One region of the Streptomyces sp. NPDC006602 genome, then DNA from elsewhere that is predicted to be linked to it. Evidence: predicted binding sites of a transcription regulator. Region 1 holds the regulator's gene; each other region holds the start of a gene.

Evidence for each region. The regulator HrcA, encoded in region 1, represses chaperone genes, less so after heat shock. The targets are predictions, from matches to a motif close to TTNGCACTCNGNNNNNCNGAGTGCNAA.
Region 2: the regulator HrcA is predicted to act here: its motif matches at 2,849-2,875, upstream of groES (co-chaperone GroES).
Region 3: the regulator HrcA is predicted to act here: its motif matches at 3,376-3,402, upstream of groL (chaperonin GroEL).

Annotation. Positions count from the first base shown of each region.
Region 1 is NZ_JBIAHG010000012.1:69,562-79,476, reverse strand. It holds gene ACFYO2_RS27715 (SpoIIE family protein phosphatase) at 1-1,297, shown strand, start outside; gene hemW (radical SAM family heme chaperone HemW) at 1,324-2,556, shown strand; gene ACFYO2_RS27705 (DUF3097 domain-containing protein) at 2,780-3,586, opposite strand; gene ACFYO2_RS27700 (MBL fold metallo-hydrolase) at 3,618-4,349, opposite strand; gene hrcA (heat-inducible transcriptional repressor HrcA) at 4,511-5,527, shown strand; gene dnaJ (molecular chaperone DnaJ) at 5,528-6,667, shown strand; partial or broken gene ACFYO2_RS27685 (cobyrinic acid a,c-diamide synthase) at 6,651-6,815, shown strand; gene ACFYO2_RS27680 (nitronate monooxygenase) at 6,884-7,957, shown strand; gene ACFYO2_RS27675 (16S rRNA (uracil(1498)-N(3))-methyltransferase) at 7,954-8,694, shown strand; gene ACFYO2_RS27670 (VOC family protein) at 8,719-9,114, shown strand; gene ACFYO2_RS27665 (hypothetical protein) at 9,056-9,454, opposite strand; gene ACFYO2_RS27660 (hypothetical protein) at 9,536-9,915, shown strand, end outside.
Region 2 is NZ_JBIAHG010000003.1:749,634-759,548, forward strand. It holds gene ACFYO2_RS12155 (ester cyclase) at 1-426, shown strand, start outside; gene groL (chaperonin GroEL) at 637-2,262, opposite strand; gene groES (co-chaperone GroES) at 2,395-2,703, opposite strand; gene ACFYO2_RS12170 (polysaccharide deacetylase family protein) at 3,027-3,947, opposite strand; gene ACFYO2_RS12175 (methyltransferase domain-containing protein) at 4,449-5,633, shown strand; gene ACFYO2_RS12180 (RNA polymerase sigma factor) at 5,635-6,921, opposite strand; gene ACFYO2_RS12185 (YciI family protein) at 6,977-7,333, opposite strand; gene ACFYO2_RS12190 (LCP family protein) at 7,462-8,523, opposite strand; gene ACFYO2_RS12195 (endo-1,4-beta-xylanase) at 8,618-9,915, opposite strand, start outside.
Region 3 is NZ_JBIAHG010000029.1:68,274-78,188, reverse strand. It holds gene ACFYO2_RS39795 (metallophosphoesterase family protein) at 1-170, opposite strand, end outside; gene ACFYO2_RS39790 (NADH:flavin oxidoreductase) at 199-1,329, opposite strand; gene groL (chaperonin GroEL) at 1,588-3,213, opposite strand; gene ACFYO2_RS39780 (cold-shock protein) at 3,567-3,773, opposite strand; gene ACFYO2_RS39775 (ubiquitin-like small modifier protein 1) at 4,205-4,480, opposite strand; gene thrC (threonine synthase) at 4,567-5,877, opposite strand; SAM riboswitch class I at 5,896-6,054, opposite strand; gene ACFYO2_RS39765 (glucosyl-3-phosphoglycerate synthase) at 6,242-7,186, shown strand; gene ACFYO2_RS39760 (trehalose-6-phosphate synthase) at 7,277-8,686, shown strand; gene otsB (trehalose-phosphatase) at 8,683-9,525, opposite strand; gene ACFYO2_RS39750 (DUF3263 domain-containing protein) at 9,594-9,830, opposite strand; gene ACFYO2_RS39745 (extracellular solute-binding protein) at 9,870-9,915, opposite strand, start outside.

The sequences.
Region 1 (9,915 bases):
TCGCGGCGCCCTCTCCTTCCTCGCCGAGGCCTCCGACCTGCTCGCCGGGCAGCTCGACGAGAACCTGGTGGCCGCGCTCGCCGGACAGCTCATCGTGCCGCGGCTGGCCGACTGGTGTGCCGTATGGCGGGAGGACGAGCTGACGGGCCGGGGCGGCTGGGCGGCCGACGGCACCGGCGGGACCGGCCCGCGCCTCGCCCGGGTGTGGCACAGCAGCGAGAACCGGATCGAGGACCTGCGCCAGGCCCTGGAGAAGGAGCCACCGCGCCCGGCCGACCGGCCCGGGCCCGCCCCCTTCCCCTGGCCCGGCGACGCGCTGGGCCCGCACGGCACGCACGGCGCCGCGCTCGCCTACCGGCTGACGGCCGGCGGCCGCCCGCTCGGCACCCTGGTCATCGGCCGGTCCGGGGTGCTCAGCTTCCCCGACGAGATCACCGGCCTCGTCGAGGACCTCGGCCGCCGGGTGGCGCTCGCCATCGGCGCGGCCCGCCAGTACGCCCGGCAGGCCACCATCAGCGCCGTACTGCAGCGCGGACTGCTGCCCGGCGCGGTCGCCGAGATACCGGGGGTGCGCAGCGCCCTGGTGTACGAGCCGTGCGACAAGGGCGGGCCCAGTGGCGACTTCTACGACCTCTTCCCGGCCGGCGACGGCCGCTGGTGCTTCGCCGTCGGTGACGTCCAGGGCAAGGGCCCCGAGGCGGCCGTCGTCATCGGCCTCGCCCGGCCCTGGCTGCGGCTGCTGGCCCGCGAGGGCTACCGCGTCGCCGACGTCCTGGACCGCCTCAACCAGCTGCTCCTGGATGACGCGACGGAGGCCGCGGACGCGGCGGCCCGCGCACTGGCCTCCGCGGGCGGCCGGCCGATGGCCCCCGGAGACGGCCCGCAGACCCGCTTCCTCTCCCTCCTCTACGGCGAACTGGCCCCCTTCGACGGCGGGGTGCGCTGCACCCTCGCCTCAGCCGGACACCCGCTGCCGCTGCTGCTCGGGGCGGGCGGCGAGGTCCGTACGGCCGCGCATCCGCAGACCCTCCTCGGGGTCGTCGAGGACGCCACGTACACCAGTGAGACCTTCGAGCTGCGGACCGGCGACAGCCTGCTGTGCGTGACCGACGGGGTGACCGAGCGGCGCAGCGGCTCCCGCCAGTTCGACGACGAGGACGGGCTGGCTCAGGCGCTGGCGGGCTGCGCGGGACTGGACGCCGAACTGATCGCGGAGCGCATCAAGCGGCTCGTGCACGAGTTCGGGGCGCGGCCGCCGGAGGACGACCTGGCCCTGCTGGTGCTGCAGGCCGAGTAACGGCGTCGGTACGGGACAATGGGGGCATGCCTTCCGCACTCCCCGACGGCGAGCCCGTCCCCGACGACGGCGCACTGCCCGCGCCCGCGCTCGCCGGGGCGGCCGACCGCCCCCTCGGGTTCTATCTGCACGTCCCCTACTGCGCGACCCGCTGCGGCTACTGCGACTTCAACACCTACACGGCCACCGAGCTGCGCGGCACCGGCGGCGTCCTCGCCTCCCGCGACAACTACGCGGACACCGTGATCGACGAGATCCGCCTGGCCCGCAAGGTCCTCGGCGACGACCCGCGAGAGGTCCGCACGGTCTTCGTCGGCGGCGGTACGCCCACGCTGCTGGCCGCGGGGGATCTCGTACGGATGCTGGGGGCGATCCGCGACGAGTTCGGCCTCGCCGCCGACGCGGAGGTCACTACGGAGGCGAACCCGGAGTCGGTCGATCCGGCGTATCTGGCCGCTCTGCGCCAGGGCGGCTTCAACCGGATCTCCTTCGGCATGCAGAGCGCGAAGCAGCACGTACTGCGCGTACTGGACCGCACGCACACGCCGGGGCGCCCCGAGGCATGCGTCGCGGAGGCGCGGGCGGCGGGGTTCTCGCACGTCAACCTGGACCTGATCTACGGCACGCCGGGGGAGTCGGACGACGACTGGCGGGCCTCGCTGGAGGCGGCGCTGGGCGCCGGTCCGGACCATGTGTCGGCGTACGCGCTGATCGTCGAGGAAGGCACGCAACTGGCCCGTCGGATCCGGCGCGGCGAGGTCCCGATGACGGACGACGACGTGCACGCGGACCGGTATCTGATCGCCGAGGAGATGCTCTCGGCGGCCGGGTTCGACTGGTACGAGGTCTCGAACTGGGCGACTTCGGACGCCGGCCGCTGCCTCCACAACGAGCTCTACTGGCGCGGTGCCGACTGGTGGGGCGCGGGGCCGGGGGCGCACAGCCATGTGGGCGGGGTGCGCTGGTGGAACGTGAAGCATCCGGGGGCGTATGCGGGGGCGCTGGCGGCGGGGCGGTCGCCGGGGGCGGGGCGGGAACTCCTGTCGGAGGAGGACCGGCGGGTGGAGCGGATCCTGCTGGAGCTGCGGCTGCGGGAGGGGGTGCCGCTGGATCTGTTGCGAGAGGCCGGCCTCAAGGCGTCTCACCGCGCCCTGTCCGACGGGCTTCTCCAGCGGGCGCCGTACGAGGAGGGGCGTGCGGTGTTGACCCTGCGGGGGCGGTTGCTGGCGGATGCGGTGGTTCGGGACCTGGTCGACTGAGGGGGTTTCCGCCCCCGCCGCCCCTTCCCGTCCCGTCCCTGGGGGCTGCGCCCCCAGACCCCCCTGTCGCGCTTCGCGCTCGTCCTCAAACTCCCCCAGAGGGGGGACCCCCAGACGGGCTGAAATCAGCCCCTCCGGCGTTTGAGGAGCGGGGGTTTGAGGGCGGAGCCCCCAAGGTCGGGAACGGGAAGGGGCGGCGGGGGCGAGGAACCTGGTGGGCAGCTCACTCCGGTGCTGTGACGAAATCGATCAGTTCCTCCACTCGTCCCAGCAGCTCCGGCTCAAGGTCCCGGTAGGAGCCCACGCGCTTCAGGATCGCCTGCCAGACCGCGCCCGTGTTGTCCGGCCAGCCGAGGGCCCGGCAGACGCCCGTCTTCCAGTCCTGGCCGTGCGGGACGCGGGGCCAGGCGTCGATGCCGACGGCCGACGGCTTCACGGCCTCCCAGATGTCGATGTACGGGTGGCCGACGACCAGCGCGTGTTCGCTGGTGACCGACTCGGCGATACGGAACTCCTTGGTCCCGGGGACCAGGTGGTCCACCAGGATGCCCAGGCGGGCATCGGGGCCCGGTGCGAAGTCCGCGACGATGGACGGGAGGTCGTCGACGCCCTCCAGGTACTCCACGACCACGCCCTCGATGCGCAGGTCGTCGCCCCACACCTTCTCGACCAGTTCGGCGTCGTGCCGGCCCTCCACGTAGATGCGCCCGGCGCGGGCCACGCGCGCGCGTGCACCGGGGACGGCGACCGACCCGGAGGCCGTACGGGTGGGGCGTACCGGAGCCCGGCCGGTGGGGCGTACGAGGGTCACCACCCGGCCCTCGAGCAGGAAGCCGCGCGGCTCCAGGGGGAACACGCGGTGTTTGCCGAAGCGGTCCTCCAGGGTGACCGTGCCCGCCTCGCAGCGGATCACCGCACCGCAGAAGCCCGTCCCCGGCTCCTCGACCACCAGGCCGGGCTCGGCCGGGACCTCAGGGGCGGGCTTGGGCTTCTTCCACGGCGGGGTCAGGTCCGGAGAGTACTGGCGCATTCGGATGACGATAGGAGGAGCTCGGCGGCGGTTACAGCGACACGCCGAAGCGGTCCGCCAGGGCGTCTCGCTGCCCCCGTACGAACGCCGCGTCTACCACCGCTCCGTGACCGGGCACGTACAGCGCGTCCTCGCCGCCCAGGTCCAGCAGGCGGTCCAGGGCGGCCGGCCAGTGCGACGGTACGGCGTCGGGGCCCGCCTGGGGTTCGCCGGACTCCTCGACCAGGTCGCCGCAGAAGACGACCTCCGGCGAGCCGGGGACCAGCACGGCGAGATCGTGGGCGGTGTGGGCCGGGCCCACGTTCGCCAGCAGGACCTGGCGGCCGCCGCCCAGGTCGAGGGTCCACTCGCCGCAGACGTGATGGCGGGGCAGCGCGAGGGCGTCGACCGCCTCGTCGGCCAGGCGCGCGTCGAGCCCCTCGCGCACCGCGTCCGCGCGCAGCTCCTCGCGGCCGTGCCGGGCGGTGATCACCGTGTCGATGCCGACCGCGCCGAACACCTCCGCCCCCGCGAACGCCGCCGCCCCGAAGACATGGTCGAAGTGCGGATGCGTCAGCGCGAGATGGGTCACACGGTGACCGGCGAGCTCCTCCGCCCGCGCCCGCAACCGCGCCCCCTCCGCCAGGCTCGACCCGGCGTCGATCAGCAGGGCCGCGCCCGCCCCGACGACCAGCCCCGCCGTGCAGTCCCACGCCGGAAGCCGGCACCGGCCGACGCCGGTGGCCAGCCGCTCCCACCCCAGCTCTTCCCAAGTCACCGTCATACCGCGACGCTAACGGGGAAGCCTCCTCGGGCACGACCTCGCAGCTCCGGCCTTGCCCCGGGCGTACCCCACGGCCGTACACTGGCCGGGGTGCTTTGGCACTCGGATGTGACGAGTGCCAGTCAGGGCGCCGAGGGGTCGACTTCTTGGAGGTGTGCGCGATGCTGAGTGAACGCAGGCTCCAGGTGCTGCGCGCCATCGTCCAGGACTACGTCGGCACCGAGGAGCCGGTCGGCTCCAAGGCGCTCACCGAACGGCACAACCTCGGTGTCTCCCCGGCCACCGTGCGCAACGACATGGCGGCCCTGGAGGACGAGGGGTTCATCGCCCAGCCGCACACCAGCGCGGGGCGGATCCCGACCGACAAGGGCTATCGGCTGTTCGTCGACAAGCTGGCCGGCGTCAAGCCGATGACCGGGCCCGAGCGGCGCGCGATCCAGAACTTCCTCGACGGCGCCGTCGATCTGGACGACGTGGTGGCTCGGACCGTTCGGCTGCTTGCCCAGCTCACGCGGCAGGTCGCCGTCGTGCAGTACCCCTCGCTGACCCGGTCCACCGTGCGGCACGTCGAGCTGCTGTCACTCGCCCCCGCGCGCGTGATGCTCGTCCTGATCACGGACACGGGACGGGTCGAGCAGCGGATGATCGACTGCCCGGCGCCGTTCGGTGAGGCCTCGCTGGCCGATCTGCGGGCGCGGCTCAACAGCAGGGTCGCCGGTCGCCGGTTCGCCGACGTGCCGCGTCTGCTGGAGGACCTGCCCGAGGGCTTCGACGCCGAGGACCGCGGCACTGTCTCGACGGTGCTCTCCACCCTGCTGGAGACGCTCGTCGAGGAGAACGAGGAGCGGCTGATGATCGGCGGCACCGCCAATCTCACCCGCTTCGGACATGACTTTCCCCTCACCATCCGGCCCGTCCTGGAAGCCTTGGAGGAGCAGGTCGTCCTCCTCAAGCTCCTTGGCGAGGCGGGGGATTCGGGCATGACCGTACGCATCGGTCACGAGAACGCCTACGAGGGACTCAACTCCACTTCGGTGGTGTCGGTCGGCTACGGTTCGGGCAACGAGGCAGTCGCCAAGCTCGGCGTGGTCGGACCGACCCGCATGGATTACCCGGGAACGATGGGAGCGGTACGCGCAGTGGCACGGTACGTCGGACAGATCCTGGCGGAGTCGTAAGTGGCCACGGACTACTACGCCGTTCTCGGCGTGCGCCGCGACGCGTCGCAGGAAGAGATCAAGAAGGCCTTCCGGCGGCTCGCACGCGAGCTGCACCCGGACGTCAACCCGGATCCGAAGACCCAGGAGCGGTTCAAGGAGATCAACGCCGCCTACGAGGTGCTCTCGGACCCGCAGAAGAAGCAGGTCTACGACCTCGGCGGTGACCCGCTCTCGCAGGCCGGCGGTGCCGGTGGCGCGGGCGGCTTCGGCGCGGGCGGCTTCGGGAACTTCTCGGACATCATGGACGCCTTCTTCGGTACGGCGTCCCAGCGGGGTCCGCGCTCGCGCACCCGGCGCGGCCAGGACGCGATGATCCGGCTGGAGATCGAGCTCGACGAGGCGGCCTTCGGCACCACGAAGGACATCCAGGTCGACACCGCGATCGTCTGCACCACCTGCAGTGGTGAAGGCGCGGCGCCGGGGACCTCCGCGCAGACGTGTGACATGTGCCGCGGTCGCGGCGAGGTGTCGCAGGTGACGCGGTCCTTCCTGGGCCAGGTCATGACCTCGCGCCCCTGCCCGCAGTGCCAGGGCTTCGGCACGGTCGTCCCGACGCCGTGCCCGGAGTGCGCCGGCGACGGGCGGGTACGGTCCCGTCGGACCCTCACCGTCAAGATCCCCGCCGGTGTCGACAACGGCACCCGCATCCAGCTCGCCGGTGAGGGTGAGGTCGGGCCCGGTGGTGGTCCCGCCGGTGACCTGTACGTCGAGATCCACGAGCTGCCGCACTCGCAGTTCCAGCGCCGGGGTGACGACCTGCACTGCACGGTCACGCTCCCGATGACCGCGGCCTCCCTCGGTACCAAGGTGCCGCTGGAGACGCTGGACGGGCTGGAGGAGGTCGACATCCGGCCCGGCACCCAGTCCGGGCAGTCGATCCCGCTGCACGGGCGTGGTGTCACGCACCTGCGGGGCGGCGGGCGCGGCGATCTCATCGTCCATGTCGAGGTGCAGACTCCGAACAAGCTCGATCCCGAGCAGGAGCGACTGCTGCGTGAGCTGGCGAAGCTGCGGGGTGAGGAGCGGCCTACGGGGCAGTTCCAGCCCGGACAGCAGGGGCTGTTCTCGCGGTTGAAGGACGCGTTCAACGGGCGCTGACGGGGTGGCGGTGGAGGGCTGCCCCGCGGCGGAGCCGCTGATGGATGCAGCGCCCCCGCCGCCCCTTCCCGTCCCGTCCCTGGGGGCTGCCGCCCCCAGACCCCCGCTTCGGCCCGGAGGGCCTCGTCCTCAAACGCCGGACGGGCTGGATGCATGCCGGACGGGCTGGACGGTGCTGGATTCGGACTTGTTCGGGGGACGTGACAACATGCCGTCATGTCCTCCGCACTGACCGATCTCTTCCCTCATCCGATCGTGCAGGCCCCCATGGCGGGCGGCGTCTCCGTGCCGACGCTCGCCGCGGCCGTGTCCGAGGCCGGCGGGCTGGGGTTCCTTGCCGCCGGGTACAAGACGGCCGACGGCCTGTATCAGGAGATCAAGCAGCTGCGGAGCCTCACGGCCCGCCCCTTCGGCGCGAACCTCTTCATGCCGCAGCCGGAGTACGCGGACCCGGCCGCCGTCGACGTGTACGCCCACCAGCTGTCCGGCGAGGCCGCCTGGTACGAGACCGAGCTCGGCGACCCGGAAAGCGGCCGTGACGACGGCTACGAGGCCAAGCTCGCGGTGCTGCTCGACAACCCGGTGCCGGTGGTCTCGTTCCACTTCGGGGTGCCGAGCCGGGACGTCCTGGACTCGCTGCGCCGGGCCGGCACCTTCACCCTGGTCACCGCGACCACCGCCGAGGAGGCCCTCGCCGTGGAGCGGGCGGGTGCCGACGCGGTGATCGCGCAGGGCGTGGAGGCGGGCGGCCACCAGGGCACCCACCGCGACATCCCGGAGACCGACGGCTCGGGCATGGGCCTCCTCTCCCTGATCGCACAGGTCCGCGAGACCGTCACCATCCCGATCGTCGCCGCCGGCGGCATCATGCGCGGCAGCCAGATCGCCGCGGTGCTCGCCGCGGGCGCGAGCGCCGCCCAACTCGGCACGGCGTTTCTCGCCACCCCGGAGTCCGGCGCGAGCGCGGTGCACAAGCAGGCGCTGACCAACCCCCTTTTCGTGCGTACCGAGTTGACCCGCGCCTTCTCCGGCCGCCCGGCCCGCGGACTGGTCAACCGCTTCCTGCGCGAGCACGGCCCGTACGCGCCCGCCGCCTACCCGGAGATCCATCACCTGACCGCGCCGCTGCGCAAGGCGGCCGCCAAGGCGGGCGACGCGCAGGGCATGGCGCTGTGGGCGGGGCAGGGGCACCGGATGGCCCGCGAACTGCCCGCAGGGCAGCTGGTGGAGGTGCTGGCGGCCGAAATCGGCGCCGCCTGGACAGCGTTGTCGCGGGGCGGATCGCGATGACGGCGCCGGTGTTCGTCGTCGAGCACTTCAACGCGGGCGCCGGCGGACAGTACGTCCTCGACGGCCCCGAGGGGCGTCACGCCGTCTCCGTGAAGCGGCTGCGGCCCGGGGAGAGCGTCGTCCTCACCGACGGTGCCGGGCGCTGGGCCGAGTGCGACGTGGTCGCCACCGAGGGCAAGGACCGGCTCATCGTCCACATGACGGGGGTGTCCGAGGAACCCCCGGGGTCTCCCCGTATCGCCGTCGTCCAGGCCCTCCCCAAGGGTGATCGCGGCGAGTTGGCCGTCGAGACGATGACCGAGACCGGCGTCGACGCGATCGTGCCCTGGGCGGCCTCCCGCTGCATCACGCAGTGGAAGGGCGACCGCGGTCTGAAGGCGCTCGGCAAGTGGCGTGCCACCGCCCGCGAGGCCGGCAAGCAGTCCCGCAGGGTCCGCTTCCCGGAGGTCGCGGACGCGGCAACGAGCAAGCAGGTTGCGGCACTTCTCGCCAAAGCCGACTTCGCCGCCGTCCTGCACGAGAGCGGCACGGAAACCCTGGCCACCGCCGAACTGCCCGCCGAGGGCGAGATCGTGCTCGTCATCGGCCCCGAAGGCGGCGTCTCCCCTGAGGAGTTGGCGCTCTTTGAGGAGGCCGGCGCGAAGGCGTACCGGCTGGGGCCGACCGTGCTGCGTACGTCGACCGCCGGGACCGCGGCGACCGCCCTGCTCCTCGGCCGCTCCGGCCGCTGGTCCTGACCCTCTGCCCCGGGAGAACGGTTCGTGGAACTCGCCCAGGTACGCCTGCTCGTCAGCGACTTCGCCGCCTGCTATCGCTTCTATGCCGAAGTCCTGGGCCTGAAGCCGCAGTCGGGGACGGCTCAAGGGCCGTACGAGAAGTTCAGTCCGGCCACCGGCTCGGCGGGCATCGCCCTCCAGGACCGGGTCATGATGTCCGAGATCCTCGGCGACGAGCTGGGCGACGCGGCCACCGGCCACCGCTCCCTGGTGGTGCTGCGCGTCGACGACCTGGACACCTACTGCGAGCAGGTCACCGCCCGCGGCGCGACCTTCTTGCACGGTCCGGCCCCGATGACCGACCGGATGCGGGTCGCGCACCTCAAGGACCCGGAGGGCAACCTGGTGGAGCTTCAGGAGTGGCTGCTGCTGCGCGGCTGACGGCCACGGCCGGCAGCAGCTCCCAGCCGTCCGCCTCACCGCCGCGGGACAGCAGTCCGCGCCTCGACGCCTCGTCGACCAGGGCGCGTACGACGCCGGGTTCGTGCAGGTTGACGTAGTGGCCGTGGGCGTCGCTCACGCCGCCCGAGTGGCCGGGGTAGCCGCCGCCGGCGTCGCGTCCCTCGCCGGACCGGAAGACGATCCGGGTGCGGATGCCGTCGCACAGCAGGGTCAGGGTCTCGCGGCAGGGCTCGCCGTCGCCGTGCCGGTGGCGGACGTTCCAGAGGTAGACGGTCCGCTCGTCCACGACGAGCCTTCTCAGGCTGCGTTCGTTGCGCATCCGTCCACGGTAGGTCGTGAGGCGCGCGAGTGGCCGTATGCGCTCTACCGCGACGGCCGGGACGGTGGCAGGCTGCCTCGCATGGGGGCGTTGAGGTGGATTCGGCGTCGGCCGCGCGGGCGGCGAGCGGCGGCTGTGGCGGCTCTGGGCGTGCTCGCCGTGGGTGGCACGGTCGCCTGCGATCCGAGCGGGCTGAACTCCGCGACCGTGGCGTACACGACCGACCAGACCGTGACGGACGAGCTGGAGCGGCAGAACGCCGACGTGCGCTGGCTCAACTGCACGGCCTCGTACGGCGACGGCGGCTCGACGCCCACGGCCACCGAGAACGCCGTCGCCGACGTCGACTGCAAGGGCGAGACGGACGACGGCAAGGACATCACCGTCACCGGCAAGATCACGCGCGCGGTCAGCGGCGCGTGTGTGCGCGGGGACCTGACCGCCAAGATCGACGGCAAGCA
Region 2 (9,915 bases), on a different contig from region 1:
GACGTGGTGCGGGACGAGCAGCTCAACCTCGGGGTGGCACGGGAGTTCTTCGGGGAGGCCGGGCAGGACGGGACGGCGGCCCTGTTCGAGCGGTTCGCGGACGACTACGTGGACCATGACCCCGCCAATCCGCGGGACCTCGACCTGCAGGGGGCGCGGGAGGAGTACGAGGGGTGGCGGCAGGCCTTCGCCTTCTCCTTCCGGGTGGACGACCAGCTCGCGGAGGCGGACCGGGTGTGCACGCGGTGGACCTGGAGCGGGCGACAGACGGGGGAGTTCCTGGGGATACCGGCCACCGGGCAGGAGGTCACCATGACCGGGATGACCTGGCACCGGTTCCGGGAGGGGAAGATCTGCGAGGGGTGGTGGCAGTACGACCGGGCGGGGCTGCTGGCGCAGCTGGGAGCGGTCGCTCAGACCCCGTGACCGCGAATTTGGACCCCGGACCCGTGAACGCTGACCCGTGACCCGCGAACGCTGACCCCGAGGACCGCGAAGTCCGCCAGAGTGTCCCGCGAACTCCGGCGGGACCCGCGAACTCCGGCCCAGTGACCCGCGAAGGGGAAAGCCCCCGCTCCCAGAGGAGGGAGCGGGGGCTTCTTCGCGCGTGCGTGCCTCAGTGGGCGCGTGCGTGCCTCAGTGGGAGTGGCCGTGGCCGTGCCCACCGGCAGCCGGCTCCTCCTCTTCCTTCTTCTCGACGACCAGGGTCTCGGTCGTGAGGAGGAGGGAGGCGATGGAGGCGGCGTTCTCCAGGGCGGAGCGGGTGACCTTGACCGGGTCGATGACACCGGCCTTGACCAGGTCGCCGTACTCGCCGGTGGCGGCGTTGAAGCCCTGGCCCTTGTCGAGCTCGGCGACCTTGGAGGTGATGACGTAGCCCTCCAGGCCGGCGTTCTCGGCGATCCAGCGCAGCGGCTCGACGACCGCGCGGCGGACGACGGCGACACCGGTGGCCTCGTCGCCGGTCTTGCCGAGGTTGCCCTCGAGGACCTTGGCGGCGTGGACGAGCGCGGAGCCACCACCGGAGACGATGCCCTCCTCGACCGCGGCGCGGGTCGCGGAGATGGCGTCCTCCAGGCGGTGCTTCTTCTCCTTCAGCTCCACCTCGGTGGCGGCGCCGACCTTGATCACGCACACGCCGCCGGCCAGCTTCGCGAGGCGCTCCTGGAGCTTCTCGCGGTCCCAGTCGGAGTCGGTGTTCTCGATCTCGGCCTTGATCTGGGCGACGCGGCCCGTGACGTCCGCCGAGTTGCCGGCGCCGTCCACGACGGTCGTGTCGTCCTTGGTGACCGTGACGCGACGGGCGGAGCCCAGCACGTCCAGGCCGACCTGGTCGAGCTTGAGGCCGACCTCTTCGGAGATGACCGTGGCGCCGGTGAGGACCGCCAGGTCCTGCAGCATCGCCTTGCGGCGGTCGCCGAAGCCGGGGGCCTTGACCGCGACCGCGTTGAAGGTGCCGCGGATCTTGTTCACGACCAGGGTCGACAGGGCCTCGCCCTCGACGTCCTCGGCGATGATCAGCAGCGGCTTGGAGGCACCCGCCTGGATGACCTTCTCGAGCAGCGGCAGCAGGTCCTGGATCGAGGAGATCTTGCCCTGGTTGATGAGGATGTACGGGTCCTCGAGGACAGCCTCCATGCGCTCCTGGTCCGTCACGAAGTACGGCGACAGGTAGCCCTTGTCGAAGGCCATGCCCTCGGTGAAGTCCAGCTCGAGCCCGAAGGTGTTGGACTCCTCGACGGTGATGACACCGTCCTTGCCGACCTTGTCCATCGCCTCGGCGATGAGCTCGCCGACCTGGCTGTCCTGGGCGGACAGACCGGCGACGGCGGCGATGTCGGACTTCTCGTCGATGGGGCGGGCGGTCGCGAGGAGCTCCTCGGAGATCGCCTTGACCGCGGCGTCGATGCCCTTCTTCAGGGCGGCCGGGGAGGCACCCGCGGCAACGTTCCGCAGGCCCTCGCGGACGAGCGCCTGGGCCAGCACGGTGGCGGTGGTCGTACCGTCACCCGCTACGTCGTTGGTCTTGGTCGCCACCTCCTTCACCAGCTGGACGCCGAGGTTCTCGTACGGGTCGTCGACCTCGACCTCGCGGGCGATGGTGACGCCGTCGTTGGTGATGGTGGGGGCGCCGAACTTCTTGTCGATGACGACGTTGCGGCCCTTGGGGCCGATCGTCACCTTGACCGTGTCAGCGAGCTTGTTGACGCCGCGCTCGAGGGCGCGACGGGCGTCCTCGTCGAACTTCAGGATCTTCGCCATGGGAGCGTGAGCCCTCTCGGAAATCTAGGTGAAATTAGCCGCGCCCCCGGCGCCCGGCTCATGAAGTGATCGCGGGGGGCCAGGGGCGCAGCTCAAAGCAGTGTGCTTCGCGGTGAGGCGAAGCGAGGTGAATTACTTCTCGATGATCGCGAGCACGTCGCGAGCCGAGAGGACGAGGTATTCCTCGCCGTTGTACTTCACTTCGGTGCCGCCGTACTTGCTGTACAGCACGATGTCGCCGGTCTTGACGTCGAGCGGAAGACGCTCGCCGTTCTCGAAGCGGCCCGGGCCCACGGCCAGGACGACGCCCTCCTGGGGCTTCTCCTTGGCAGTGTCCGGGATGACCAGGCCAGAGGCCGTGGTCTGCTCGGCGTCGAGCGGCTGGACCACAATGCGGTCCTCGAGCGGCTTGATGGCAACCTTGGAGCTGGTGGTCGTCACGATCCGACCTCCCCCTTCGGAGATCTCACGGGGTTAACTGTCTGAGGTGGCGACCAGGTCGATCCGTCGTCGCGGGTGCCGGACCTGCCCGTCGCTAGTTGGCACTCTCCAGGGGGGAGTGCCAGACCCGAGACTATGACTGTGGTTAGCACTCGGTCAAGCGGAGTGCCAATGCGGTGCGGCGCGGCGGCGAGGTTTTCGGTTGGCGTTCCCTGCGCCGGCCCCCTGCGCCGGTGCGGGACTCGTCCTGGGGGCTGCCGCCCCCGGACCCCGCTTCGGCCCTGAAGGGGCCTCGTCCTCGAACGCCGGACGGGCCGGGATCGCTACAGGTAGTCCTCCAACCGCCCCACCGTCAGCCCCTGCTCCTGGATCTCCCGCAGCAGCCGTACCGTCCGCTCCGTCAGCGTCTCGCCGGTCGGCCGGCCCGAGGGCACCGAGACGATGTCGCCCGGGCGCAGGCGCCTCTCGCCCTCGGTGAAGGCGAGCTCGCCGTTCTCCACCGAGACCCGCCACAGGACGACCGCCGAGAGGCCGCAGTCGGCGGCGGCGCGGAGGGTGGTGGTGTCGTACGTGCCGTAGGGCGGGCGGAAGAGGCGGGGGCGGATGCCGAAGCGGGAGTGGAGTTTGTCCTGCTGGCCGCAGATCTCGGTACGCTGGCCGGCGTACGGCAGTCCCCGCAGTGCCGGATGGTCGAGAGTGTGGTTCTGGATGCTCGCGCCGACCGACCGCAGGCGCGCGAAGTGGCCGTACCCCGGCCCCACGACACTGTCCGTGAGGAACATGCTGACCGGAAGCCGCAGTTCACGGACCATGTCGACGAACCGCGGGTCCTTCTCGGCGCCGTCGTCGTAGGTGAGGAAGACGACGCGGTCGCTGGTTGGGACGTGGTCGAGGACGGGCGTAAGACCCCGGCCCGGCGGGCGTGGGGCGGGAGGTCTGGCGGATGGCTTCGGGGCCGGGGCCGGCGGGGCCGTCAGCCCCCAGCGGCGGTACGGCCGCTCACCCGCGCCCTCCGGACCGTAGGAGCCCGCGCCCTCCGGACCGGACGACCCTGCGCCCTCCCGTCCGTGCGAGCCCGCACCGCTCGGACCGTACGAGCCCCCACCGCTCGGTCCGTGCGAGGCCGCCCGATCGGCGGCCTCGGCCGCCTTCTTGCCCGGCCGTTCGACGGGGTCGGCGGACCGGGCGCAGCCGGTGAGGAGGGCGGCCGCGAGAACGCCGGAGGTCAGGGCCCGCCACTTCACAGGTAGTCCTCCAGGCGGGCGACGGCGTACCCCTCCTTGGTGATCTTGTTCAGGAAGCGGCGGATCATGGGTCGGGACGGCGGTGAAGACCGGCGGGAGGCTGTCGTGGCCGTCCACCTCGAAGCCCTTGCGGGTGGTGATCCTCGGGTTGGCGGCGGGTGGGCGCGGGGGCAGGATCGGGGCCTTCCTCAGGCCCCAGCGTTTCGCCGCCGCCATCCTTGCCCTGTGCGCGGCGCGCAGCTTGGCCGCGCGCCCCTCCTTCGCGCGTTGCCGGCCGGCGGCGGGCCGTACGTCGGAGTCGTCACCGCCCTGCGCACAGCCGGAGACGAGGACGGCCACGGCGGGCACGGCGATGCCGCCCCTCACCGTCACGAATGACCGACTTTTGTCATTTTGTCCTACCGTTCGCATGGTGCCGGATCCTCGCAGGACGCCCCCGCGCCCCCGGGGCGACACCTCCACCGGAGGCACACCATCCATCGACTGGCCCACAATGAGCCGGTGAACGACCTCGCCTCCCTCCTCACCCCCGAGGGCCGCGCCCTCCTCGACGCGGTGCGCGGCACCGCCCCCGCCGACGAACTCGCCGTCGCCACCCGGCTGCGCCGCGAGCACCCCGCCGAACTGGTGTCGGCGGCGCTCGGGCAGGCACGGCTGCGGCAGCGGGCGGCGGCGAAGTTCGGGGAGGAGGACGCCGGGCTGATGTTCTTCACTCCGAACGGCGTTGAGCAGGCGACCCGGTCCAGCGTGGCGACGTACCGGGCCGAGTGCTTCCAGGCGCAGGGGGTGCGGTCCGTCGCCGACCTGTGCTGCGGGATCGGCGGGGACGCCATCGCCTTCGCGCGGGCCGGGATCCGCGTCCTGGCCGTCGACCGGGATCCGCTGACCTGTGCCGTGGCCCGCGCCAACGCCGACGCACTCGGCCTCGCCGGCCTGATCGAGGTACGCGAGGCGGACGTGACGGAGGTGGACACGGCCGAGTACGACGCGGTGTTCGTCGACCCGGCCCGGCGTTCCTCCAAGCGGGGCCGGATCTTCGACCCCGAGGCCTATTCCCCTCCCCTGTCCTGGGCCGTGTCCGCCGCGCTCAGGGCGCCGCGCGGGGTGTTGAAGATCGCGCCCGGCATTCCGCACGAGGTGATCCCCGCCCAGGCCGAGGCCGAGTGGATCTCGGACCGCGGGGAGGTGAAGGAGGCCACGCTGTGGTTCGGCCCTGATGTGACGCGAGGGGCACGGCGGGCGATCCTGCTGCCCGCGGAAGCCGGCGTGTGGGCCTCACCCGACACCAAGCTGCCCGATCCCCACGTCCGCCCCGTCGGCCGGTACCTGTACGAGCCCGACGGCGCCGTCATCCGTGCCCACCTGGTCGCCGAGGTCGCCGAGGACCTGGAAGGCGGGCTGATCGACCCCACGATCGCCTACATCACGGCCGACGAGCGGCATGTGACCCCGTACGCCTCCGCGTACGAGATCACCGATCAACTCCCCTTCAACCTAAAGAAGTTGAAGGCGCTGCTGCGGGAGCGGGAGGTCGGCATCCTGACCGTGAAGAAGCGGGGGTCGGCGGTCGAGCCGGAGGAGTTGCGCCGCAAGGCGCTCCCCAAGCAGCACGGGCCGAACTCGGCGACCGTGTTCCTGACGCGGGTCGCGGGAGCGCCGACCATGCTCCTCGGCCATCCCGCCTGACTCAGGAAACCTCGGCCTCGGCCGCCCGCCTCAGCAACAGCTCCCGTTCCCGGGTGTTGTGCGTCAGCTCCGCCGCCCGTACGAACTCGGCCCTCGCCTCCGCCGTACGGCCGAGGCGCGTCAGCAGGTCACCCCGCACGCTCGGCAGCAAGTGGTAGTCGCGCAGGGCCGGTTCGGCGGCCAGGGCGTCGACGATCTCCAGCGCCGGGGCCGGGCCGTCCGCCATCGACACGGCGACCGCGCGGTTGAGTTCGACGACCGGCGAGGGAGAGCGGGCGGCGAGCAGGGCGTACAGGGCGGCGATGGCCGGCCAGTCGGTCTCCTCGTAGGAGTACGCCATCGCGTGGCAGGCGGCGATGGCGGCCTGGAGGGCGTACGGGCCGGGGGCGCCGACGGCAGTGGCGTCGGCGCGGCCGAGCGCGGTGATGCCGCGGGCGATGAGCATGCGGTTCCAGCGGCTGCGGTTCTGGTCCTTGAGCAGGACGGGCTCGCCGGACGGGCCGGTGCGGGCCGCGGACCGGGACGTCTGGAACTCCAGCAGGGCGGTCAGGCCGTGGACCTCGGGTTCCTTCGGCATCAGGGCGGACAGCACGCGGGCCAGGCGCAGGGCGTCCTCGCACAGGCCCGGGCGCAGCCAGTCGTCGCCTGCCGTGGCGGCGTAACCCTCGTTGTAGATCAGGTAGATGACGTCGAGGACGGAGCCGAGGCGGGCCTCGCGGTCGGGGCCGTACGGGACCTCGAAGGCGATGTTCCTGGTGGCCAGGGTGCGCTTCGCGCGCACGATGCGCTGGGCGACCGTCGGTTCCGGGACCAGGAACGCGCGGGCGATCTCCGCCGTGGTCAGGCCGCCGAGCAGGCGCAGGGTGAGGGCGGTGCGGGCCTCGGCGGACAGGACCGGGTGGCAGGCGGTGAAGACCAGGCGGAGCAGGTCGTCGTCGATGTCCTCGGGGTCGGCGGGCTCCTCCGGCGGCGCCGCGTCCGACAGGTCCCGGCCGATCTCGGCCAGCTTGCGGGCGTAGTTCTCCCGGCGGCGGATCAGGTCGACGGCGCGGCGCCGGGCGGTGGCCATGAGCCAGGCACCCGGGTTGTCGGGGACGCCGTCGCGGGGCCACTGCTCCAGGGCCGCGACCAGCGCGTCCTGGGCCAGTTCCTCGGCGATGCCGACGTCCCGGACGATACGGGCGACACCGGCGATGATCCGGGGCGACTCGATCCGGAAGACGGTCTCGACGGCTCCGCGCGGATCTTCTGCGGTTCCGCTCGGGTCGGCGGTGGGCTGTGATGTCACAACCCACCATCAGACACCCGCGCAGGCGCGCCGCCAAGCAGCGCTCAGCCGGCGCTCAGCCCTCGGCGATCTCCCGCACCTCGCACGTCACCGTCCAGTGCTCCTCGTGCACCTTCAGGAAGCGCTTGGTCCACTCGATCGCCTCGGCCTGGTCCTTGGCCTGGATGATCGCGTAGCCGCCGACGACCTCCTTGGACTCCGTGAACGGCCCGTCCGTGACGGACAGCTGCCCGCCCTCCCAGCGCACCCGGTTGCCCTGCGCGGTCGGCGTCAGCCCGGCGGTGTCCAGCAGGACCCCGGCCTTCGTCATCTCCTCGATCAGTTCCCCCATCCGCTGCATCAGCTCGGGGCTGGGGCCCTCGGCGGGGGCGGTGGACTCGTCGATCTGGACCATGGAGAGATAGCGCGGCATGGTGCCCGCCTCCTCGTGTCGTGGGGCCGGGCTGTTCCCGGCCTCTCACCCCTGCGTCGATCGGAAGACACCCGGATCGACAGCCTCGACGGATTTCTTCGAAGATTTTTTCCGCCCCTGCTCAGGGCTCAGCGCAGCGACTCCCACAGCTCTCCGGCCTCCGGCTCGTTCGCCACCACCCGGTTGGGGTTCGAGGGTGCCGGCAGCACCGGCATGGTCACCGTCGTCACCTGGTCCGCCGACAGGCCCTGCAGGCTTTCGCCGAGGCGCATCAGTTCGGTCAGGGAGTCGAGGCCGGTGTCCGTGGTGAGGCTGCCGGTGACCGCGTCGGCGACCCGGTACAGCTTGGCGGGGTCGGTCAGCAGGTTCGTCGAGGAGATCTGTTCCAGCAGGGCTTTCACCAGCTTCTGCTGGAGGCCTATGCGGCCGAGGTCGCTGCCGTCGCCTATGCCGTGCCGGGTGCGGGCGAAGGCGAGGGCCTGCTCGCCGTCGAGCCGGTGGGTGCCGGCCTTCAGTTTCAGGTGGCTGTCGTCGTCGTCGATGTCCTCGTCGGTGGTGACGGTGACCCCGCCGAGGGCGTCGACGAGCTTCGCGAAGCCGGCGAAGTCGATCTCGATGTAGTGGTCCATGCGGACGTCCGTGATCGACTCGACCGTCTTGACCGCGCACACCGGCCCGCCCACCGAATAGGCGCTGTTGAACATCGAGTTGTACGCCACCGCCGTCGACCCCCCGGACGACAGCGGGCAGGAGGGCCGGGTGACGAGCGTGTCGCGCGGGATGCTGACCACGGTCGCCTTCGTACGGCCTGCGTCGAGGTGCACCACCATCGCCGTGTCGGACCGGGCGCCGGAGCTGTCGCCGCCGCCGAGTGCCTGGTTCTCCTCGCCGCTGCGCGAGTCCGAGCCGAGGACCAGGATGTTCAGGGCCTCGGTGGGCAGCGGGGAGGCGGAGGCCGAGGCGGAACCGGACGGGGTGGGCGTCGTCACCGCCTTCGCCGGGCGGTCGTCGCCGAGCGCGTTGTTGATGTCGACGCTCTTGATGTTGTTGTTGAGGTGCCAGTAGGCCCAGCCGGCTGTGGCGACGCCCAGCACCAGTGCGCCCGCGAGTGTGAGGCCGGCGGCCTTGAGCGCTCTCGACCGCCGGCCTCTCCGTCTGCCCTCGTCGCCGTTCTCTTGGTCTCCGGTCACGGCTAGGAACGTAAGTCCGAATTATTAGGAGAATGTTAGGGACGGGCGTGGGAGACGGTTTTCTTCGGAAAATCTCATCCTTCTCAGGACCGCCTCACCCCAGCGTCACCACCGGCACCGGGTTGCTCCCACTCCACGACGCGTTGAACCCGAGGGTCACCGACCCGCCGTCCGGGACGGTCCCGTTGTAGGAGGCGTTGGAGCAGCTGACCGCCGTGCCCGTCTGGGCGCAGGTGGCGTTCCAGGCCTGCGTGATCTGCTGCCCGGCGCCGTACGTCCAGCCGGCCTTCCACGACGACAGGGCCGCCCCCGAGCAGGCGATCCTCACCTGTCCCGTGAAGCCGGAGTTCCACTGGCTCGTCACGCTGTACGTCGCCGTGCACGCGCCCGTCGGCGGCTCGCTCGTGGTCCCGCCCAGCGCCTCGGCGATCGCGTGGTACGCCGGTTTCGGCGCGTAGTTCTCGTCGTACGGCGTCGCCGCGCCCTGCCCCGGGAAGGTGTCCGGGATCCAGGAGTCGGAGTCGGTGAAGCCCCACACCGTGACGCCGACGCACCGCGCCACCGCCACGCAGGCACCGACGACCGCCTTGTAGTCGGCGGCCTGCTGGGTCAGCTTCGCGCTGTCCGAAGGCAGCTGCATCCGGATGTCCAGCTCGGTGATCGCCACGTCCACGCCGAGGTCGGCGAAGCGCTGGATGTTCTGCTGCAGGGTGGAGGGCACCTGGCCGAGGATGAGGTGGGCCTGGAGCCCGACCCCGTCGATCGGGACGCCGCGCTCCTTGAGGGACTTGACCAGGTTGTACAGGGCGGTGCTCTTCGCGCCCACGCCCTCGACGTTGTAGTCGTTGATGTACAGCTTGGCGGCCGGGTCGGCGGCCCGCGCGGCGGTCAGGGCCTGGGCGATGTAGTCGGCGCCGAGGCCGTTGTACCAGAGGGTCTGACGGTAGGTGCCGTCCTCGTTGAACGGCTCGTTGACCACGTCCCAGGTGGCCAGCCGGCCCTTGTACCGGCCCACCTCCAGCGCGATGTGGTCGTTCATCAACTGGCTCAGCTGGGCGGCGGTCCAGGTGCCGTTCGTCAGCCAGCTCGGGTTCTGGCTGTGCCAGACCAGGGTGTGGCCGCGCACCTGCTGGCCATGCGCCTCGGCGAAGGCGACGATCTGGTCTGCCTCGGCCCAGTTGAAGCTGCCCCGGGTCGGCTCGACCGAGCCCCACTTCATGGCGTTGCCGGGGGTCATCGCGTTGAACTCGCGGGCGGCGATCTCGCCGTACGTCCCGGTGAGCTTGGACCCGGTGACCGCCGTGCCCATGACCTTGCCCTTGGCGTCGGCGAGGTCGCGCAGGGGCGCGTCGGCGGCGTGCGTCGCGGGTGCGGTGACCAGCAGCGCGCCGA
Region 3 (9,915 bases), on a different contig from region 1:
TCCACCGACCCGTCATTGGCGAGGTCCCCGGTGACGACGACCGCGTCGACGCCCCGCTGGTGCCGGAGTTCGGTGAGCATCAGGCGCAGGGACTCGGTGGCGTTGACGCCCTGCTTGTTGGGGGCGTCGGTGCGTTCCAGATGGGTGTCCGAGAGATGAAGTATCCGCATCTCTCGGACACTAGAGGGGAACTGGCACTCAGGACAGGGTCGCCAGCGCCGCCGCGTCGTACGGCTTCAGCTCGTCCAGGCGGTCGGTGAGGACCTTCGCCGCCCACTCCGGGTCCTGGAGCAGCGCACGGCCCACGGCGATGAAGTCGAACTCCTCGGCCTCCAGGCGGTCGAGGAGGTCGTCGATGCCCTTGACCGGGGCGCCCTCGCCCATGAAACCCTTGATGAAGTCGCCGTCGAGGCCGACCGAGCCGACGGTGATGACGGGCTTGCCGGTGAGCTTCTTGGTCCAGCCGGCCAGGTTGAGGTCCGAGCCGTCGAACTCGGGGAGCCAGTAGCGGCGGGTGGAGGCGTGGAAGGCGTCGACACCGGCCGCGGCGAGCGGGGCCAGGATCGACTCCAGCTCCTCGGGGGTTTCGGCCAGACGGGCGCGGTAGGCCTCCTGCTTCCACTGGGAGTAGCGGAAGATGACCGGGAAGTCGGGCGAGACGGTCTCGCGGACCGCCGCCACGATCTCCTCGGCGAACCTGGCGCGGGCCACCGGGTCGCCGCCGTAGGCGTCGGTACGGCGGTTGGTGCCGGCCCACAGGAACTGGTCGACGAGGTAGCCGTGGGCGCCGTGGATCTCCACGCCGTCGAAGCCGATGCGCTCGGCGGCCGCGGCGGCCTCGGCGAACGCGCCGATGACGTCGTCCAGGTCGCGCCGGGTCATCGCCTTGCCGGTGGGCTCCTCGGCGCCGATGCGCAGGCCGGAGGGGCCGACGGCGGGGGCGTCGGCGTAGGGCGGCTGGCCCTGCTCCCGCACCATGCCGATGTGCCACAGCTGCGGCACGATGGTGCCGCCCGCCGCGTGCACGTCCGCTGCGACCTTCGCCCAGCCCGCGAGCTGCTCCTCGCCGTGGAAGCGGGGGATGCTGTCGCTCTGCCCTGCCGACTCGTGGCCGACGTAGGTGCCCTCGGTGACGATCAGGCCGACGCCCGCGGCGGCACGGCGCGCGTAGTACGACGCCACGTCCGCGCCGGGGATGCCGCCCGGGGAGAAGTGGCGGGTCATGGGCGCCATCACGATGCGGTTCGGGACGGTGAGGCTGTTGATCGCGGTCGGCCGGGAGAGGACGCGGGCCGCGCGGGAGGTGGACTCGGAGGTGGTGGCGGTCACAGTGAGGGCTCCTCGGAGGGTCGGACGGACTTCGAGCAGTCGTCGATCAGAAGGACATTCCGGACGGTATGTGCATGCGCATCGACCGCCCGCTCGCACAACCACACCACCGGTCCGGGCATTCCGGCGTCCCGGTCGGCGCCCCTGTGATCCCGCACACGCCCGAGGGCGGCACCCCCTGTCTCCAGGGAGTGCCGCCCTCGGTGTCGTACAGCGATGAACTGTCGTACGGCGACGAACTCGCGATCCTCGAAAGGATCAGAAGTCCATGTCACCGCCCGGCATGCCGCCGCCGGCCGGGGCAGCGCCCGCCTTCTCCGGCTTGTCGGCGATGACGGCCTCGGTGGTGAGGAACAGCGCGGCGATGGAGGCGGCGTTCTGCAGGGCAGAGCGCGTCACCTTCGCCGGGTCGATGATGCCCTCGGCGATCATGTCGACGTACTCACCGGTCGCGGCGTTCAGGCCGTGGCCGACGGGCAGGTTGCGCACCTTCTCGACGATGACGCCACCCTCGAGACCACCGTTGACGGCGATCTGCTTGAGCGGGGCCTCCAGGGCGAGCCGCACGGCGTTGGCGCCGGTCGCCTCGTCACCCTCGAGGTCCAGCTTCTCGAAGACCGAGGAGGCCTGGATGAGGGCCACGCCACCACCCGCGACGATGCCCTCCTCGACGGCCGCCTTCGCGTTGCGAACGGCGTCCTCGATGCGGTGCTTGCGCTCCTTGAGCTCGACCTCGGTGGCGGCACCGGCCTTGATGACGGCCACGCCGCCCGCGAGCTTCGCCAGGCGCTCCTGGAGCTTCTCGCGGTCGTAGTCGGAGTCGCTGTTCTCGATCTCGGCGCGGATCTGGTTGACCCGGCCCTGAACCTGCTCGGAGGAGCCGGCACCGTCGACGATGGTGGTCTCGTCCTTGGTGATGACGACCTTGCGGGCACGGCCCAGGAGGTCGATCGTGGTGTTCTCCAGCTTGAGGCCGACCTCCTCGGAGATGACCTCGCCGCCGGTGAGGATGGCGATGTCGTTCAGCATCGCCTTGCGGCGGTCACCGAAGCCCGGGGCCTTGACGGCGACGGACTTGAAGGTGCCACGGATCTTGTTGACGACCAGGGTCGACAGGGCCTCGCCCTCGACGTCCTCGGCGATGATCAGCAGCGGCTTGCCCGACTGCATGACCTTCTCCAGGAGCGGGAGCAGGTCCTTGACGGAGCCGATCTTGGAGTTGGCGATCAGGATGTACGGGTCGTCGAGCGACGCCTCCATACGCTCCATGTCGGTGGCGAAGTACGCCGAGATGTAGCCCTTGTCGAAGCGCATACCCTCGGTGAGCTCAAGCTCCAGCCCGAAGGTCTGGGACTCCTCGACGGTGATGACGCCTTCCTTGCCGACCTTGTCCATCGCCTCGGCGATGAGCTCGCCGATCTGGGTGTCGGCGGCGGAGATGGAGGCCGTGGAGGCGATCTGCTCCTTGGTCTCGACATCCTTGGCCTGCTCGAGCAGGGCACCGGAGACGGCCTCGACGGCCTTCTCGATACCGCGCTTGAGGGCCATCGGGTTGGCGCCGGCGGCTACGTTGCGCAGACCCTCACGCACGAGCGCCTGGGCGAGCACGGTCGCCGTGGTCGTTCCGTCACCGGCGACGTCGTCCGTCTTCTTGGCGACTTCCTTGACCAGCTCGGCGCCGATCTTCTCGTACGGGTCCTCGAGCTCGATCTCCTTGGCGATGGAAACACCATCGTTGGTGATCGTGGGCGCGCCCCACTTCTTCTCGAGGACGACGTTGCGGCCCTTGGGGCCAAGGGTGACCTTGACGGCGTCGGCGAGCTGGTTCATCCCGCGCTCGAGACCGCGCCGTGCCTCCTCGTCGAACGCGATGATCTTGGCCATGTGAAGTGGTCCTCCCGGACAGGGGGTGGATTTCTCCGGACCGCGCTGGCGCCCGCGACGGACGGCCTGCCTGCCTCGTGGTTCCTTGCCCCACATGGCCTGCGGGCCTCACCGACCCGGTCCTCGTTGTCACTCTCACCTTCAGAGTGCTAACGCCAATGATTAGCACTCGCCCCTGCCGAGTGCAAGCTCCTCTCAGTGGTCGGCACCGCCGCGCGGGGTCTGCGCGGGGCCTGCGCGGGCCTCGCGCCCGACATGCGCCGGGCATGCCGAAGGGCTCGTAACCCATGACTCCCCATGGGATACGAGCCCTCCGAAGAACAGAAGAACGTCGCTGTCAGTCGGCGCGTGCTTCAGCCGGTCGCCAGTCGGACCATGTCCGCCTGCGGCCCCTTCTGGCCCTGCGAGATCTCGAAATCAACTCGCTGACCTTCCTCCAGGGTGCGGTAGCCGTCCATCTGAATCGCGCTGTAGTGGACGAAAACATCCGCACCACCGTCGACCGCGATGAAGCCGTACCCCTTCTCCGCGTTGAACCACTTGACGGTGCCCTGAGCCATGCCTAACTCCCCTATTACTGGCCCTTGCACAGATCCACACTTCGCGGATCCGGGTCAGACCTCACCCCCCACATGGTTGGGGGCGTGCGCCGGAACGCGTCGACCGCGGCCGAATGTATCTGCCCAACTGCCGTCTGCAACAGGTCAATCGGACGAGAATTCCGGACGCGCACGGTCCGGAATGTGGCGAGAATTCGCCCGAATTCAGGGCAAGTCGGGCTCCACAAAATGCACAAAAGCCGCGAAAGAAGCACACACTTTGGCTACTTCTTATCGGGTGCAAGGTGGTAATCAAGGGCTTCCGACCCGCAGGTCGGCATCGCGTTCCCCAACTGTACCGCGCTCAACCACATTGAATTGCCCCCTCCGCTTCTCTCACGGAGGGGGCAATTCAATGAACTCTCGGTAATCAGCGTTACCGACGGTAATGATCAGCCGCCGGCCACGGCCGGAATGATGGAGACACCGGCACCGTCCGGGGTCGCGGTCTCCAGACCCTGCTCGAAGCGGACGTCGTCGTCGTTGACGTACACGTTGACGAACCGGCGCAGCTTGCCCTGGTCGTCGAGCACCCGGGCGGCGATACCCGTGTGGTTCTTCTCCAGGTCGGTGATGACCTCGGCGAGGGTGGCCCCCTCGGCGACGACCTCGGCCTTGCCACCGGTGTAGGTGCGCAGGATGGTGGGGATGCGGACGGTAACGCTCACGGTTGAAACCTCCGGTCAGGGATACGGGCCTAGGGGCGCGGGGAACTGCGCGGCCAGCCCCCACCGGCCTGCAGCTTGAAGACGGACTAGGCGAGACCAGCCTCGCGGAACGACTCCAGGTTCGGACGAATGGTCGCAGTCAGCCCCGTACCCGCCACCGCGTCCAAGGTCTTGAGACCGTCACCGGTGTTCAGCACGACCGTGGTCTTCGTCGGATCGAGGAGGCCGTTCTCGATCAGCTTGCGGGTGACTCCGACGGTCACGCCACCCGCGGTCTCCGCGAAGATGCCCTCCGTGCGCGCGAGGAGCTTGATCGCGTCCACGATCTGCTCGTCGTTGACGTCCTCCACCGCACCACCCGTACGCCGCGCGATGTCGAGGACGTAAGGACCGTCCGCCGGGTTGCCGATGGCCAGCGACTTGGCGATGGTGTTCGGCTTCTGCGGGCGGACGACGTCGTGCCCGGCCTTGTAGGCGACGGACACCGGCGAGCAGCCCTCGGCCTGGGCGCCGAAGATCTTGTACGGCTTGTCCTCGACGAGCCCGAGATCGATCAGCTCCTTCAGACCCTTGTCGATCTTCGTGAGCTGTGAGCCGGAGGCGATCGGCACCACCAGCTGGTCCGGGAGCTGCCAGCCGAGCTGCTCGCAGATCTCGTACGCCAGGGTCTTGGAGCCCTCGGCGTAGTACGGCCGCAGGTTGACGTTGACGAAGCCCCAGCCCTCGCCGGCCGGGTCGCCGATCAGCTCGGAGCAGAAGCGGTTCACGTCGTCGTAGTTGCCCTCGATGCCGACGAGCTCGCCGCCGTAGATGGCGGCCATGACGACCTTGCCCTGCTCCAGGTCGTGCGGGATGAACACGCAGGAGCGAAAGCCCGCGCGGGCGGCGGCGGCGCCGACGGCACCGGCCAGGTTGCCCGTGGAGGAGCAGGAGAGGGTGGTGAAGTCGAACGCGCGGGCGGCCTCGATGGCCTGGGCGACGACGCGGTCCTTGAAGGAGTGCGTCGGGTTGCCGGAGTCGTCCTTGACGAAGAGCTTGCCGGCCTCGACACCCAGCTCGCGGGCGAGGTTGTCGGCCTTGACGAGCTTGGTCCAGCCGGGGTTGATGTTGGGCTTGTCCGCCACGTCGGCCGGGACGGGCAGCAGCGGCGCGTAGCGCCAGATGTTCGCGGGGCCCGCCTCGATCTGCTTGCGGAGCTCCTCCGTGTCGTAGCCGGAGAAGTCGTACGCGATCTCGAGCGGGCCGAAACACTCCTCGCACGCGAAGACCGGGCCGAGGGGCACGCGGTGGCCGCACTCGCGGCAGCTCAGCGCGGCGGCGGGGCCGAGATCGACGGGGGAATCCGCGGGGACGTTCGCGGTGTTGTCCGTGGTGCTTGCAACAGTCTGCGCAGCCATGTGAGGCGAGGCCCTTTCTCCTCATCTTCCTCACGACGCATCTCGCCGTGAGACGGATTTGGCACCTTCCCGAGCCGGGGAGCCTCGCGAAGACGATCGTCAGTGATCGCTACGAGACCGGCTGGAGGGTTGCCGGGGCTTCATCGGGCCGTATCCCTCTGCCCCTCTGGATGAGCGGTATGAAGTTGTTGATCGTTGAAACGGAACGCCGACCCCGACATGCGATGGTCATCAGCGTTGTTCAAGACTGTAACCGAAGGCCAGGACAGTTGAGATAGCCGTCCGAACCGCGAGATGGATCACATGTTCCACAAGAGAGCATGGATCAGACGCTCGCCGAGAGAACGCAGAGGAGCCGCGCACCGTGCTGAATGAGGTCGAGCGTTGGCTGAGCACTCGCTCCTGGTCGAAGACCGATCGCCCGCTCCACAAGATCCTGGCTGCGAAACGCGCCACGCGACAGTCGGTCAGTGTCGTGCTGCCCGCGCTCAACGAGGAGGAGACGGTCGGTGACATCGTCGCCGTGATCCGTCATGACCTCATGCAACAGGTCCCGCTCGTCGACGAGATCGTCGTCGTCGACTCGGGATCGACCGACCGTACGTCCGAAGTGGCAGCCGCCGCTGGGGCCCGGGTCGTCCACCGCGACGACATCCTCCCCCGCATCCCGATCGCCCCCGGCAAGGGCGAGGTGCTCTGGCGCTCGCTCCTGGCCACCAGCGGCGACATCGTCTGCTTCATCGACGCCGACCTGAAGGAGTTCTCCTCCGACTTCGTCTCCGGCATCGTGGGCCCGCTGCTCACCGAGCCCGGGGTCCAGCTCGTCAAGGGGATGTACGACCGTCCCCTGGGCGGCGCGGCCGGTCAGGGCGGCCGGGTCACCGAACTGATGGCCCGCCCGCTGCTCAACATGCACTGGCCACAGCTGGCCGGTTTCGTACAGCCGCTCGGCGGCGAGTACGCGGCCCGCCGCTCACTGCTCGAACAGCTGCCGTTCCCGGTCGGGTACGGCGTCGAGCTGGGCATGCTGGTCGACGCCCTGCACCTGGTGGGCCTGGACGCGCTCGCCCAGGTCGACGTCGGGGTGCGCAAGCACCGCCACCAGGACGGCCAGGCACTGGGCCGCATGTCCGCCGCGATCTACCGCACGGCCCAGCTCCGGCTGGCCCGCGGGCACCTCATCCGTCCGTCCCTCACGCAGTTCGAACGGGGCGAGGACGGCTTCGAGCCGCGTACCTACTCCGTGGACACGGAGGAGCGGCCGCCGATGGTGGAGATCGCGGAGTACGCGCAGCGAAAGGTCGCCTGACCGGGTGTGTTCCGGTGTCCGGGGGCCGTATACGGCCCCCGGACCCGCCCGAACGTTTGAGTGTTTCCGGGCCGGGCTAGGTTGAGGCGTATGGCTTCAACGCAGGGTGTCGGCAGTGCAGAGGTACTGGTCGCGTCCAACCGCGGCCCGGTTTCGTACGAGGTCCGACCGGACAGCACGGACGGCTCGCTCCACGCCAAACGGGGTGGCGGCGGGCTGGTCTCGGGCCTGTCCGCCATCGGACCCGACGCGGGCGCGCTGTGGGTGTGCTCGGCGCTGGGCGACGGCGACCGCGAGGCGGTACGACGCGGGATCGGCGAGCCGGGCGTCCGCATGCTCGACGTCCCTGCCGACGTGCACGCCGACGCGTACAACGGCATCGCCAACTCCGTGCTGTGGTTCGTCCACCACATGCTGTACCAGACCCCTCTGGAGCCCGTCTTCGACGCGGAGTTCCGGCGGCAGTGGGCGTCGTACGAGACGTACAACCGCGCGTTCGCCCAGGCCCTGGCCGAGGAAGCGGCCGAGGGCGCGGCGGTCGTGGTGCAGGACTACCACCTGTGCCTGGTGCCCGGAATGCTCCGGGAGCTGCGTCCGGACCTGCGGATCGGCCACTTCTCGCACACGCCGTGGGCGCCGCCGGACTACTTCCGGATGCTCCCCGACGACATCCGCGCGCAGCTGTTGGGGGGAATGCTCGGCGCGGACCGGCTGGGTTTCCTCACCCACCGCTGGGCGGACGCGTTCACCGCGTGCTGTACGGAGTTCGCCGGCGGACTCGGGGACACGCGGATCGGCGTGCACGGGCTGGGCGCGGACGCGGACTTCCTGCGGAAGCGGGCGCACGAGGGGGACGTCGAGGAACGGATGACGGCGCTGCGGGCGGAGATCGGCGAGGGCCGCAAGGCGATCGTGCGGGTCGACAGGACCGAGCTGTCGAAGAACATCGTGCGGGGACTGCTGGCGTACCGGCAGCTGCTCGACGACCACCCCGAGTGGCGCGAGCGGGTGGTGCACGTGGCGTTCGCGTACCCGTCCCGACAGGACCTCGCCGTGTACCGGGAGTACATGGCGGAGGTGCGGCGGCTGGCGGACGAGATCAACGCCGGGTACGGCACGCCGGGTTGGACACCGGTCCTGCTGCACCTGAAGGACGACTTCGCGCGCTCCCTGGCCGCCTACCGCCTCGCCGACGTGGCCCTCGTCAACCCCATCCGGGACGGCATGAACCTCGTCGCGAAGGAGGTGCCGGTGATCTCCGACGAGGGGTGCGTGCTGGTGCTGTCGCGGGAGGCGGGGGCGTTCGAGGAACTGGGCGAGGACGCGATCCCCGTCAACCCGTACGACGTGATCGGCACGGCCAGGGCCCTGCACGAGGCGCTGACCATGTCGGCGGGCGAACGGGCCGAGCGAACGAAGAGACTCACCGCGGCGGCGACCGCCTTGCCGCCGGCGCAGTGGTTCCTGGAGCAGTTGGACGCGCTGAGCCGACCGGCCTAGCCGATCCGCTCGGCGAGCGCCCGGAGGAGCCGTACGACCCCCTCCGGGCCGTCCACGACCACGTCCGCCCGCTCCCGCAGCTCGGTGACCTCGTCGCTGCCGCTGCACACCAGCAGGCCCGGGGTGCCGTCGGAACGGAGTTTGTCGACGGCGGCGAAGGCAGGGAGGTCGCCGAGGTCGTCGCCGGCGTAGAGGACGGACGTGGCGACGATCTCACGGACGTACTCGAGGAGGGCGACGCCCTTGTCCATGCCCGGCGGTCGGAGCTCGAGGACGAGCCGGCCGGGTTCGACGATCAGACCGTGCCGGGCGGCCAGCTCGGTGAGGGGGTCGCGCAGAGTCTCGAACGCGGCCTGCGGATCGGCGGCCCGCCGGGTGTGTACGGCGACCGCGCGCCCCTTCTCCTCGATCCACGCCCCCTGCCGGACCCCGGCCCCCTCGATCACGCCCGGCAACTCGGCACGGACGGCGGCGACGCCGGGGTGCGGGGCGGGGGCGCTGACGGTTCCGGTACGGGCGTCCCAGCGCTCGGCGCCGTAATGGCCGAGGACGACGAGGTGTTCGAGACCGGGGACGTCGGCGAAGCCGCCGTGCCGGACGGCCACCGCGGCCGGGCGCCCCGTGACCACGGCCACGGCGGCGACCTTCGGAGCGAGCGCGGCGAGCACGGCCACCGCCTCGGGATGGGCCCGCGCCTTCTCCGGATCCGCCACGATCGGCGCGAGCGTCCCGTCGAAGTCGAGCGCGATCACCGCGCGCTCCGGCCGAGCGAGGAGGGCCTGGAGCCCCTCCCACCCTGCCGGCGTCGCCGGGTCCGTGGATTCCGTGTAGCTACCCATGACGCGACCCTATCGGCGTCTCCCTGGGAGCTCCGCCCCTGGTACCGGGGTCGAAGGGGTCCGCGCCCTTACCGCTCCGAGCGGCGTGCGTCCCGTACCCGGCGCAGGCGATTCACCGTCACCGGGTCGAACGCCAACGCCCGCTCGTCGTCCAGCAACGCGTTCAGCAACTGGTAGTAGCGCACCGGCGCCAACCCCAGCTCCTCGCGTATCGCCCGCTCCTTCAGCCCGGGCCCGCTGAACCCCCGCCGCTCCAGCGCGATGATCTGCCGCTCCCTGCGACCCAGGTCCCGCTCCTCGTCCATACCCGCACGCTAACCGCCGGCACTGACAAGTGACAGTCGCTACCTCGCCGCCTGCGCCGCGGCAGCCGTCGCCTGCAGCCCGCTC